2 regions of the Exiguobacterium sp. SH3S3 genome follow, and region 1 is predicted to be linked to the other one. Evidence: a T-box and tRNA genes for the amino acid it is inferred to sense, from the RefSeq annotation. Region 1 holds a T-box; the other holds one or more tRNA genes.
What was found. The T-box of region 1 lies ahead of EVJ28_RS10330 (valine--tRNA ligase). A T-box ahead of a tRNA ligase gene usually reads a tRNA of that ligase, here a tRNA-Val.
Positions count from the first base shown of each region.

Region 2: it has a tRNA-Val gene. The T-box ahead of EVJ28_RS10330 (valine--tRNA ligase) is inferred to sense a tRNA for this amino acid. The anticodon was not compared.

Region 1 is NZ_SJUU01000010.1:41,641-48,065, reverse strand. It holds gene hemA (glutamyl-tRNA reductase) at 1-510, shown strand, start outside; gene hemC (hydroxymethylbilane synthase) at 569-1,486, shown strand; gene EVJ28_RS10345 (uroporphyrinogen-III synthase) at 1,479-2,144, shown strand; gene hemB (porphobilinogen synthase) at 2,141-3,121, shown strand; gene hemL (glutamate-1-semialdehyde 2,1-aminomutase) at 3,118-4,422, shown strand; T-box leader at 4,470-4,690, shown strand; gene EVJ28_RS10330 (valine--tRNA ligase) at 4,746-6,425, shown strand, end outside.
Region 2 is NZ_SJUU01000008.1:62,536-68,960, reverse strand. It holds gene EVJ28_RS09050 (aminopeptidase) at 1-752, shown strand, start outside; gene EVJ28_RS09045 (alpha/beta hydrolase) at 805-1,587, opposite strand; gene EVJ28_RS09040 (TetR/AcrR family transcriptional regulator) at 1,719-2,297, shown strand; gene EVJ28_RS09035 (DMT family transporter) at 2,309-2,638, shown strand; gene EVJ28_RS09030 (DMT family transporter) at 2,635-2,949, shown strand; gene EVJ28_RS09025 (GNAT family N-acetyltransferase) at 3,017-3,574, shown strand; tRNA gene EVJ28_RS09020 (tRNA-Val) at 3,661-3,733, shown strand; gene EVJ28_RS09015 (DUF554 domain-containing protein) at 3,892-4,596, shown strand; gene EVJ28_RS09010 (FeoB-associated Cys-rich membrane protein) at 4,624-4,839, opposite strand; gene feoB (ferrous iron transport protein B) at 4,855-6,425, opposite strand, start outside.

The sequences.
Region 1 (6,425 bases):
ATTGCCGTGCCGCGAGATATCGATCCAGCGGTCCGGTCGCTTCCGGGCGTCCATTTGTTTGATGTCGATGACTTGAACGGGATCGTCAATAAAAACTTGGCAGCCCGTCTCGTCGAGGCAGAAAAGATTGAAGTGAAGATTGATGAGGCGATCCAAGAGTTCCAAGCATGGCTCGTCACGCTCGGTGTCGTGCCGATCATGAACGAGTTGCGCTCACGTGCGCTCACCGTCCAAGAAGAGACGATGGAAAGTCTTGAGCGCAAGCTCGACCATCTGTCGGACCGGGACAAGAAAGTCATCGGCAAGCACATGAAGTCGATCATCAATCAGATGCTTCGTGAACCGATCGACTACATTAAAGACGCGGCCGCTCAACCGGACGCGAACACGCGCATCGCCCAGTTCGTCGAAGCGTTCGCCCTAGACGTCGACGTTCCGGCTGCGGATACAGAACCGGAAGAGCTAGAAGCGATGGCGGCTAAAGCACCACTTCGCGCATTGATGCGCTAATACAAACCAAAAAGGCGGCGGATCTCGTCGCCTTTTTCTATGAAGGGGACTAAACATTATGCGTAAAATTATCGTCGGCTCACGCCGCTCGCAACTCGCGATGACACAGACGAAATGGGTCATCGAACAATTGAAGCAAGCCGGGGCCCAGAACGAGTTCGAGATCAAAGAAATCGTGACGAAAGGTGACCAAATCGTCGACGTCCAACTGTCGAAAGTCGGTGGGAAAGGCTTGTTCGTCAAAGAAATCCAACAGCAGATGCTCGCCGGTGACATCGATTTCGCCGTCCACAGCATGAAAGACGTGCCGGCCGAACTGCCGGAAGACCTCTTTATCAGCTGTATGCCAAAACGTGTCGACGCGCGTGACGTCTTGATTTGCGAGAACGGCTATACGCTCGAGACGTTGCCGCAAGGCGCGGTCATCGGGACGAGCTCGCTCCGTCGTGGTGCACAGATGCTCGCGGCCCGTCCGGACTTCGAGATCCAATGGATTCGTGGCAACATCGATACGCGCTTGAAAAAACTCGATACCGAGAACTTCAACGCCATCTTGCTCGCGAAAGCGGGACTTGAACGTATGGGTTGGACCGACCGCGTCAAGTTCGAAGCGCTCGACGCCGACATGATGGTACCGGCCGTCGGACAAGGTGTACTCGCGATCGAGAGCCGGAAAGACGACGCCGAAGTGACGCAGATTTTACAGCTCCTTCACGATGACGTGACGGCGAAAGCTGCCACAGCGGAGCGGACGTTCTTGAAGGCGATCGAAGGCAGCTGCCACGTACCGGTTGGCGGTTACGCGACGGTCGACGGGGACACGGTCACGCTCACCGGCTTGATCGCCTCGGTCGACGGCAAAGACGTGCTCCGTGTGACGAAAACGTCAACGGACGAAGTCGCGCTCGGTCAAGACGTCGCTGACGACTTGCTCGGACGCGGCGGACGCGAGATCCTCGCCTCGGTCAATGTGTGACGTCTGGTACACAGGGACAAAACGACTGACCGCTTCGCAACGGGCCTTGCTCGACGCGAGCGGTCTTTCCGTTCATCACGTCCCGATGATCGAGACACGCTTGACCGGGCATCCGATGCCTACGGTTCAGTTCGACTGGCTCGTCGTCACGAGTCAAACGGCCGTCCCGGCGCTCTATGCCGTGTCGCGTGACGTCCGTGTCGCCGCCGTCGGCGAGAAGACCCGGGACGCGCTCGAGGCAGAAGGATTCACCGTTTCGCTCATGCCGGAGACGTATACAGGCGAGGCGTTGTTCCGCGAGTTGGCGAACGTCGTTGGTGAGGACGATGTCGTCTTGTTCGCCCGTGGAGATTTGGCGAATACCGAGCATATGCGACAATTGCCGCATGTGTACGACTGGGTCGTCTATGAGACGGTCGAGAAAGCACTCACGGCCGATCAAGCGGCCGCGCTCGAACACGTCGAGGCGCTGCTCGTGCTCAGTCCGTCCGCCGTCCACGCGCTCACGCCTTACCTCGAGCGGTTCCACGGGACGTGGTACGCCATCGGCGAAGTGACCGAGCAGGCCGTCCGAGAAGTTTCGACGTTACCGGTCCGAGTGCCTGAGTGTTATACTATGGATGCATTAATACAGTGTGTAGGGGGAGATTTTTCATGAACCAATTCGACCGTCACCGTCGTCTGCGCTCGTCGAAGTCGATGCGTGCACTCGTACGTGAAAACCATGTTCGGAAAGAAGATTTAATTTATCCGCTCTTCGTCGTCGAAGGGACAAATATTAAACGCGAAGTCAGCTCGATGCCTGGCGTCTTCAACTTCTCGCTCGACCGTCTCGAAGACGAGATCCGTGAGCTCGTCGACCTCGGGCTCGAGTCCGTCCTCTTGTTCGGCGTACCAGAGCATAAAGACCCGGAAGGCACGGAAGCGTACCACGATCACGGCATCGTCCAAGAAGCGATCCGCAAAGTGAAAGAGTGGGCACCACAGCTCACGGTCATCGCCGACACGTGCCTCTGTGAATATACGTCGACGGGCCACTGTGGCATCGTGAAGAACGGTGACGTCGATAACGACGCGTCACTACCGCTTCACGTCCAGACGGCGATCACGCAAGCGCAAGCGGGCGCAGACATCATCGCGCCGAGCTCGATGATGGACGGCTTTGTCGCCGCCATCCGCGAAGGGCTCGACCAAAACGGTTACAGCCACATCCCGATCATGAGCTACGGCGTCAAATACGCATCGGCGTACTACGGACCGTTCCGTGACGCGGCGCAGTCGGCGCCTGGTGAAGGCGACCGCAAAGGCTATCAGATGGACCCGGCCAACCGCCGCGAGGCGTTCCGGGAATCACAGTCGGACGTCGAGCAAGGTGCCGACTTCATGATCGTCAAACCGGCGCTCGCGTTCATGGACATCATCCGCGACATGCGCGACTCGCTCGATATGCCGATCGTGGCGTATAACGTGAGCGGGGAGTATGCGATGATTAAAGCGGCGTCGATGAACGACTGGATCGATGAACAACGTATCGTCATGGAGACGATGGTCGGTTTCAAACGGGCCGGTGCCGATTTGATCGTCACGTATTTCGCAAAAGACGTCTGTCGCTATTTGGAAGGAGAATTCGCATGACATACAAGCAAACTCGCTCAGAAGCAGCGTTCAAACAAGCACTCCCACTCATGCCGGGCGGGGTCAACAGCCCGGTCCGTGCCTATAAATCGGTCGGGATGACGCCGATCTTCGCCGAACGCGGTGAAGGTTCACGCGTCTACGACATCGACGGCAACGAGTACATCGACTACGTCCTCTCATGGGGACCACTCATTCTCGGTCACCGCGACCCGGTCGTCATGAAAGCGATCCAAGATCAGGCTGAAAAAGGCTGGACGTTCGGGACACCGACGGAGCTCGAGACGAAGATGGCCGAGCTCGTCATCGACCGCGTCCCATCGATCGAGATGGTCCGCATGGTCAACTCCGGTACGGAAGCGACGATGGCGGCTCTCCGCCTCGCACGCGGCTATACAGGCAAGACGAAGATCTTGAAGTTTGAAGGCTGCTACCACGGCCACGGGGACTCGCTCCTCATCAAGGCCGGATCAGGTGTCGCGACACTCGGTCTCCCGGACTCACCGGGCGTCCCGAAAGACTTGGCGAGCCACACGCTCACCGTCCCATACAACGACCTCGACGCGCTTCGCATCGCGTTCGAGAAGCACGGCGACGACATCGCCGGCGTCATCGTCGAGCCGGCTGCCGGCAACATGGGCTTCGTCCCGCCGCAGCCAGGATTCCTCGAAGGACTGCGTGAGATCACGGAACAAAACGGTGCGCTCCTCATCTTTGACGAGGTCATGACCGGCTTCCGCGTCGGTTACAATTGCGCCCAAGGTTACTTCGGCGTGACGCCTGATCTTACGTGCCTCGGCAAAGTCATCGGCGGTGGCCTTCCGGTCGGCGCATACGGCGGCAAACGGGAGATTATGGAACACATCGCACCGCAAGGGCCGATCTACCAAGCAGGGACGCTTTCAGGCAACCCGCTCGCGATGATCGCCGGCTACACGACGCTGTCGCAACTCAAGCCTGAGCACTACGAGGAGTTCGAGCGCAAAGCCGACCGTCTCGCGGCTGGCTTCACGGCAGCGGCCGAGAAATATAACATCCCGCACGACACGAACCGGGCCGGCTCGATGTTCGGCTTCTTCTTCACGAACGAGAAAGTGACGAACTTCGAGAAGGCGAAAACGTCGAACCTCGACATGTTCCGCTCGTACTATCAGAAGATGGCGGCGCGTGGCGTGTTCTTGCCACCGTCACAGTTTGAAGGTTTGTTCTTGTCGACTGTGCATACGGACGAGGATATCGACGCGACGCTCGCCGCGGTCGATGCGACGTTCAAAGAGCTGCAACAAGAGTTTTCACTGTAATCTTGACTGAAACGTCTTCAATCGCTACAATTGTTTAACAGATACGTTTAAAAGCTATGATGAGGAATAGTACGCAACAACACTCCTTTCTAGAGACGCGGCCGCTTGGTGCAAGGTCGCGAGGGAAGTGTGCGGAAGTCGCCTCGGAGCTGACCTTGTGAATCAAGTAGGAAGGTCCGGTCCATCGACCGTTATTCGATTTTGAGGGCGCCACGTGTTGGCGAACTAAGGTGGTACCGCGGAAGATACGGCTTCTTTCGTCCTTAGCGTTAAGGACGAGAGTAGCCGTTTTTTGTGTAGACAGATAGAGGAGGATTGGCACAATGACCAACGAAACAAACGAAATCAGCATGCCGACGAAGTACGACCCGAGTGCGACGGAAGCGAAATGGTACGACTATTGGATGGAGAACAACGTGTTCAAGGCAGACGAGGACGACTCGAAACAGCCTTACACGATCGTCATCCCGCCACCGAACGTCACAGGGAAACTTCACCTCGGACACGCGTGGGATACGACGCTCCAAGATCTACTCACGCGCTTGAAGCGGATGCAAGGCTATGACGTCCTCTGGCTCCCAGGGATGGACCACGCCGGTATCGCGACACAGGCAAAAGTTGAACAGAAGCTCCGTGAGGACGGCATCATGCGTTACGACCTCGGACGCGAGAAGTTCCTCGAGAAGACGTGGGAATGGAAAGACGAGTACGCCGACACAATCCGGGCCCAGTGGTCAAAACTCGGCCTCGGCCTCGACTACTCGCGTGAACGGTTCACACTCGACGCGGGACTGTCAAAAGCGGTCCAGGAAGTCTTCGTCCGCTTGTATGAAAAAGGCTTGATCTACCGCGGCGAATATATCGTCAACTGGGACCCGGCACAAAAGACGGCCGTCTCCGACATCGAAGTCATCTATCAGGAAGTCGAAGGCGCGTTCTATCATATGAAATATCCGCTCGCTGACGGCTCAGGCCACATCGAGATCGCGACAACACGCCCAGAGACGATGCTCGGTGATACGGCCGTCGCCGTCAACCCGAAAGACGAGCGCTACGCGCACCTCGTCGGTAAGACGATCATGCTCCCGGTCATGAACCGTGAGATCCCGATCGTCGCGGACGATTACGTCGACGTCGAGTTCGGTACCGGTTGCGTGAAGATCACGCCGGCGCACGACCCGAACGACTTTGAGATCGGGAACCGTCACGAGCTTCCACGTATCCTCGTCATGGACGAGTCGGGGACGATGAACGAGAACGCGGGCAAGTACGAAGGGCTCGACCGCTTCGACTGCCGCAAGCAGCTCGTCAAAGACTTAGAAGCAGACGGCACGCTCGTCAAAATCGAGCCGCACACGCACTCGGTCGGTCACTCGGAACGTTCAGGCGCGGTCATCGAGCCTTACTTGTCGAAGCAATGGTTCGTCGATATGGAGCCACTCGCGAAAGCGGCGCTCGCAGCGCAAGGCAACGACGAGACGAAAGTCAACTTCGTCCCAGAGCGGTTCGAAGGCACGTACCTCCGCTGGATGGAAAACATCCGCGACTGGTGCATCAGCCGTCAACTTTGGTGGGGCCACCGCATCCCGGCTTGGTACCATAACGAGACAGGCGAAGTGTATGTAGGCAAAGAAGCGCCGGCTGACAGCGAGAACTGGCATCAAGACGAAGACGTGCTCGACACGTGGTTCTCGTCAGCGCTCTGGCCGTTCTCGACGATGGGCTGGCCGGACACGGATTCAGCAGACTTCAAACGCTACTTCCCGACGAGCGCGCTCGTCACGGGTTACGACATCATCTTCTTCTGGGTATCGCGGATGATCTTCCAATCGCTCGAATTCACGGGCAAGCAGCCGTTCAACGACGTGCTCATCCACGGTCTGATCCGTGACTCTGAAGGCCGTAAGATGTCGAAATCGCTCGGTAACGGCGTCGACCCGATGGAAGTCATCGACCAGTACGGTGCCGATTCGCTCCGCTGGTTCCTGCTCACGGGCTCGACA
Region 2 (6,425 bases), on a different contig from region 1:
ACCGTGAAGATGCGGTTCCAGCCCTGTGGAGAGCGATTTTCGCAGCGACACGAATGGACCAAGACGATGTCGTTGCCGCCTGGGACGAGCACGATCAAGCGTTGCGCTCGCGGGCGCAGCTGTTGACGGACAAGAAATACGCGAAACTTCACTACAAAGCACCAGGCACGGAATTGACGATCGGTCTTCCGAAGAAGCACGTCTTCCTCGGCGGCGGCGGTCCGAACCTGGACGGCGTCGACTTCATCGCCAACATGCCGACGGAGGAAGTGTTTACGCTCGCCGATAAAGATGCGGTCGAAGGACACGTGTCGAGCACGAAGCCGCTCAGCTACAGCGGAAACTTGATCGACGGGTTCACGCTTTGGTTCGAAGGCGGAAAAGTCGTGAAAGCGGAAGCGAAACAAGGGCAGGCGGCACTCGATGAACTGTTGAACCTTGATGAAGGGGCACGCCGCATCGGAGAAGTCGCACTCGTGCCGGACGATTCGCCGATCTCAAACTCAGGACTCCTCTTCTACAACACGTTGTTCGATGAGAACGCCTCGTGCCACTTGGCGCTCGGTCGTGCCTACTCGACGTGCCTCGAAGGCGGACCGGCGATGTCGGCCGAAGAACTCGCTGAGAATGGTGCGAACGACTCGATGACACACGTCGACTTCATGATCGGCTCGGCCGAAATGAATATCGACGGTGAGCTCGAGGACGGGACACGCGAAGCCATCATGCGTGATGGGAACTGGGTCATCTAATAGAAAACAATAAGTAAAGACGCAAAGGCGACCGCCTTTGCGTCTTTTCATGTCATGAGAGTTCATACAGAAATGCGAGCGCGTTCGGCAACCGACGTCGCCATGCAATCTCGTTGTGGACCGCCCCAGGCTCGACTTCATAGCGGAAGGCGATGCCGGTCCGAGCGATCGTCTCGACGAGTTTCGCATTCGTGTATAAGTAGTCCTCGGGCGTGATCGGTCCGCTCGTTTCGTTCGTGCCGATATCCATATAGAGCCGGGCGGACAGGTCAGTTTGTTTCAGTTCACGAATGAGCGAGTCGAGGTTGGCCCAGGCGGCCGTCGACAGTGAACCGACACGACGGATTGCCGGATACGTCGCCATCATATAGAGCGAGATGACGCCGCCCATCGAGCTACCTATCACGCCGACGTCATCCGGGTTGGTCGCGTAGCGTGCGTCAATCCACGGCTTCAGCTCCAACATGAGCCAGTCGGCATAGAGACGCCCCTTGCCGCCAAGTGTCGGCCGGGTCTTAGCGAGCTCGGGCCCGATGCGTTTATAAAGCATCTCGTCTTCATAGAACGAGTACTCGTCATAGCGGTCGAGCCAATCGGGGGCGCTTGCGATGGCGACGACCATGAGCGGTAGTTGCAAATCGTCGAGATGGCGGTCAATCGCCCAACCTTCCCCGATTGTCGCGGTCTTGCCGTCGAAGACGTTTTGGCCGTCATGCATATAGAGCACGGGCAACGCCTCGTCGGTACGAGCGAAGTCAGGGCGGTAGACGCGGACGATTCGTTTTCGGCCGCGCATCGTCTCGGTCGGCAAGGTGAAACTAAACTGTTCGATCATACAATCATTCCTCCCTTCCTCTGACGGTCTCTTCTCATTTTGGCGTTGTCCGTACAAAAACTCAATCCGGAAGATTGACTACCTACCGTTCGTTAGTTAAAGTGAGGGGAGATGAAAGGGGTAGATCGCACATGACCACGAAACAGCGAATTGAACAGGCTGCCAGGCGCCGGTTTGCGCTTGAAGGATATGAAGGACTGTCTTTGGCGGCGCTCGCCGAAGATGTCGGGATTAAGAAGCCGTCTTTATATGCGCACATCGAAGGAAAAGAACAGCTGTTCAAACAAGTCGTCGAACAGATGGCCGAGCGTTACCAGCGAGCTTGGGAACAAGCACGGGACGCGTCTGACGGGGCGGCACCGCTCGAACGGATCGAGGCGATCGTTGAAGCGTTGATTCATTTCTTCGAAGAAGAAGAGACATGGATGCTGACGAAACGAATGCTGCTCGTACCGCCGCCTGAGCTGCGCGCCTTCATCGAGTCGACGATCGGGTCGGTCGAGACCGAGCTCCAAACGTTTGAGAAAGAGCAGTTCCGTTTGGCGATGGAGCGGGGCGATTTACCGGAACAATCGCTCGACGACGTATATGATGCGTACTATTGCTTTTTGGACGGGGCGTTGCTTTCACTCTTTTCGTTTGCAACGAATCGAGCGCAACGACAGCATGCAGCATTTAAAATTTTCAAGAAAGGAGTCGGGTGGACATGAAAAAGGAACAAATGGCTTGGTTGTGGCTCGTGCTCGCCGGACTTCTTGAAATTGTTTGGGCGACGACGATGAAATTGTCGAACGGGTTCACCGTGTTAGGGCCGACCGTCGTGACCATCGCGTTATTGATTGTCAGTTTTGGCTTGTTGGCGATGTCGTTCCGTGTGTTGCCAGCCGGCACTGGGTACGCCGTTTTTACGGGTATTGGCGCCGTCGGGACGGTCATCGTTGGAAATGTTTTGTTCGATGAGACGATGACGGGAATGAAGCTGTTGTTTATCGCGATACTCCTTGTCGGGGTGGTCGGTTTGAAGCAAGTGACAGGAGGTGAGTCGGCATGAGTTGGATTTTTTTAATCGGGGCTGGGCTCGCTGAGATGCTTGCTGTTTTCTTCATGGGGAAATCAAAAGGCTATCAGATTTTAAAATGGTCGCTTCTTTCGATCACGACGTTCGCACTAAGTTTCTATTTGTTGTCACGTTCGCTCGAGACGCTGCCGCTCGGGCTCGCTTACTCGATTTGGGTCGGGATCGGCGCGGCGGGCGGAGTGATTCTCGGTATGTTGTACTTGAACGAGTCGAGGGATCGCTGGCGTATCTTCTTTTTAATTCTCATTATCGGGAGCGTTATCGGATTGAAAGTCGTGGCGTGAATAGGATTGAAACGAGATGAAAACGGGAATCGAATAGTTCAGACTGTGAACGAAAGGGGCGGGAAAGATGAATCTTGTCGAGTTGCAATCAGAACGTCTACGGCTTGAACATTACACGATCTCCGATTTCTATTTCGTAAAATCGCTACTCCAAGATCCGCGAGTGATGCGTTTCATCAGTCCGGACGGCAAGCCATATACGGATGAACAGACAATCGAATGGTTCGAGAGACAATTGGTCCGCTATACGACGGGCCGACAGACCGGACTCCTCAAGCTGATGACACATCACAGCGATGAGCCGATCGGCCATGCCGGGACGCTCTTGCATGAACTTGATGGCAACATCGAGCTCGAGGTCGGTTATTGGCTGGCACCAAAGCACTGGCACATGGGCTACGGCCGGGAAGCGGCCGCGCGTCTCATGCAGCATGCGTTCGAGGAAGGCGAGAAAGACATCATCTCGCTCATCCACCCAGACAACGTGCCGTCACAACGAGTCGCGAAAGCGAACGGATTGCATTGGGACCGTGACACCGAACACGGAGGCATGATCGTGTCCGTGTATGCCGGCGATTTGGAACGTCTATGCCGTCACATGAAGCGGGAAGAAATGACGCGGTGAAAAAAATAAAAAAAGTTTTAAAAAACAGTTGCCAAGGCATTAGTTTCTTGATATATTAATAGTGTCCTAAAGAGAGGACACGACCTGATTCTGTAGCTCAGCTGGGAGAGCGCTACCTTGACAGGGTAGAGGTCGCTGGTTCGAGCCCAGTCAGAATCACTTGGGTGCCAAACCCGATGCGAAACCCATAGGAACGTGGGTTTCCGCGCAGCCACTTCTTACGAGAAGTGGCTTTTTTTGTGTATTCTTTTAATTGACAGCCCACATAAACAGTTGGTATATTCCTCTCAATACATACAGAAACGGGGAATTATACGATGGTATTAACCGGAACAATCGTCAATGCGGCCTTGATCGTGGTCGGCACATTACTCGGGTTGTTGTTTCACCGAATCCCCGAGCGGATGAAAGAGACGGTCACGGCTGCCATCGGTCTCGCCGTCGTCTTGCTTGGCGTGCAGATGGGCATGAAGAGTGAGAACTTTTTAATCGTCATCGGCAGTCTCGTTATCGGAGCCGCACTCGGCGAATGGTGGAAGCTCGACGAGAAGTTGAACGAGATCGGCTATCAGTTAGAACGGCGTCTCGGTGGAAAAAGTAAGTCGAGCATCGCGGAAGGCTTCATCACGGCGACGCTCATCTTTGTGATCGGGGCGATGGCCGTCATCGGGGCGCTCGACAGCGGCCTGCGCGGGGACCATGACGTCCTCTATACAAAAGGGTTGATTGACGGTTTCACGGCGCTCGTGCTCAGTTCGACGCTCGGCATCGGCGTCATGTTCTCGGCCGTACCGGTCTTGTTGTACCAAGGAGCGATCGCGTTGCTCGCCATCCAGATCATGAAGTTTATTCCGGAGTCGCTCATGGATGACTTTATTTTGGAGATGACGGCGACCGGGGGCGTCATGATCGTCGCCATCGGGTTGAACCTGGTCGGGATCACCCGGATTCGTGTCGCCAACTTGCTGCCCGGTATTTTGATGGTCGCGATCATTGTCACCACGCTACATATCTTTCAATGAAAAAACGGACTAGCGCATTTTTTCGCGCTAATCCGTTTTTTTGTGGGCCGTGACTGGTTGATCAGGATGTAGTGCTTCCGCAATGATTTTATCCCAGTCTGCGGCATCACAGGATGTCGTACAAGTCGGTGCGATTTCGCACGTGGCGCATTTACCGGCTTTTGCTTTACGGGTGTAGCGATAGAGCGAATAGGCGGCGTACCCGAATACGGCAAGACCGATCAGTAAATCAAATAAGAACATATGATTTCCTCCTTGTTAAGACAATCCGAACAGACGACCGATTTGATAGATCATCAGTGATACGACGTACGCAACACCAAGCCCATAAAGGCTAGCGACCCACGTCAACTTGGCACTTCCCACCTCGCGCCGAATGACGGCGACGGTCGCTAGACAAGGGACGTACAAGAGGACGAACGCCATGAAGCTATATGCGCTCAACGGCGTAAACACGGGAAGCAACGAAGCGGACAAGTCAGATTCGCTGACCGCATAAATGATCGCCATCGTCGATACGACGACTTCTTTCGCCAAAAAACCTGTGATGAGCGAAGCACCGGCCTGCCACGTCCCGAAACCGAGTGGAATCAACAACGTCGCAACGACCCCGCCGATCATAGCGAGAAAACTCTCGTTCATCGGGACGTCCATTCCGGCTGGACCGGAATAGGCGAGTAACCAAATGAAGACGGAACCGCCAAAGATGAACGTACCTGCTTTTCGGACGAACCCTTTCGCTTTTTGCCACGTGCTACGCCAAAGCGTCAACCCTTGGGGGACACGATATGGAGGCTGTTCGACGATAAAGAGGCTGTTTCGATCTTCCGCCGCCAATACGGACGTGAATATTTTCGCGGCAATCAACGCCAGGACGATCCCGAGCATATAGAGCGATAAGACGACGAGCGCTTGGTTTGATGCGAAAAAACTGGCAGCGAAGACGGCATAGATCGGTAGACGCGCCGAGCACGACATGAACGGCGAAATAAAAATCGTGACGAGCCGCTCCCGCTCTTCCTCGACCGTCCGTGCCGCCATAATACCTGGGACGTTACAACCAAATCCAATGATCATCGGAATGAAACTTTTCCCGTTCAGTCCGACGAGTTGCATGAATCGGTCCATGACAATGGCGACACGCGCCATATAGCCAGAGTCCTCTAAAAACGAGATAAAGAAAAAGAGCACGAAAATCTGAGGGACGAAGACGAGGACACCGCCGACACCGGCAATCACCCCATCAATCAGCAACGCCTGGATGAAAGAAGAGGTCCCGAGCAGTTGTAACAACGAGCTCGTTCCGGACGTGACCGGACCCGACAGAAATCCATCCAACAGATCGGACAACGGGGCACCGATCCAGTTGAACGTGATGTGGAACAAGGCGTAAAGTACTGTAAAGAAAATGGGTAAGCCCCAGATCGGATGTGTCACGACGGCATCGATGCGGTCAGTGACCGTGGCTTGTTGTGCGCCTTGCTGATCGACGACGTGGTGGCGAACGTCTTTCGTCCAGTCGCGTCTGCGTTCTGTAATGTGGGCGTGGGCGAAGCGTCCGAGTTTTACTTCTAACGCTTTACGAATTTCATTGACGGTTGGCGTCGAAGACTCGAGCTGTTCTGAAACGACGCGATTTCCGGCCAAGTATTGAATGGCGACCCAGCGATCGCGCTCACCAAGTCCCGTCGCTTCAAGAATTTGTTGAATCGCCTGTTCGGTCTCTTCCCCGTAATCGAGTACGAAAGGTTCGCGAGGGGTCGTTCGCAGGGAGGACAGGAGAACTTCACAGCCGGCGCCTGTGCGCGCTGTGATCGGAAACACATCCA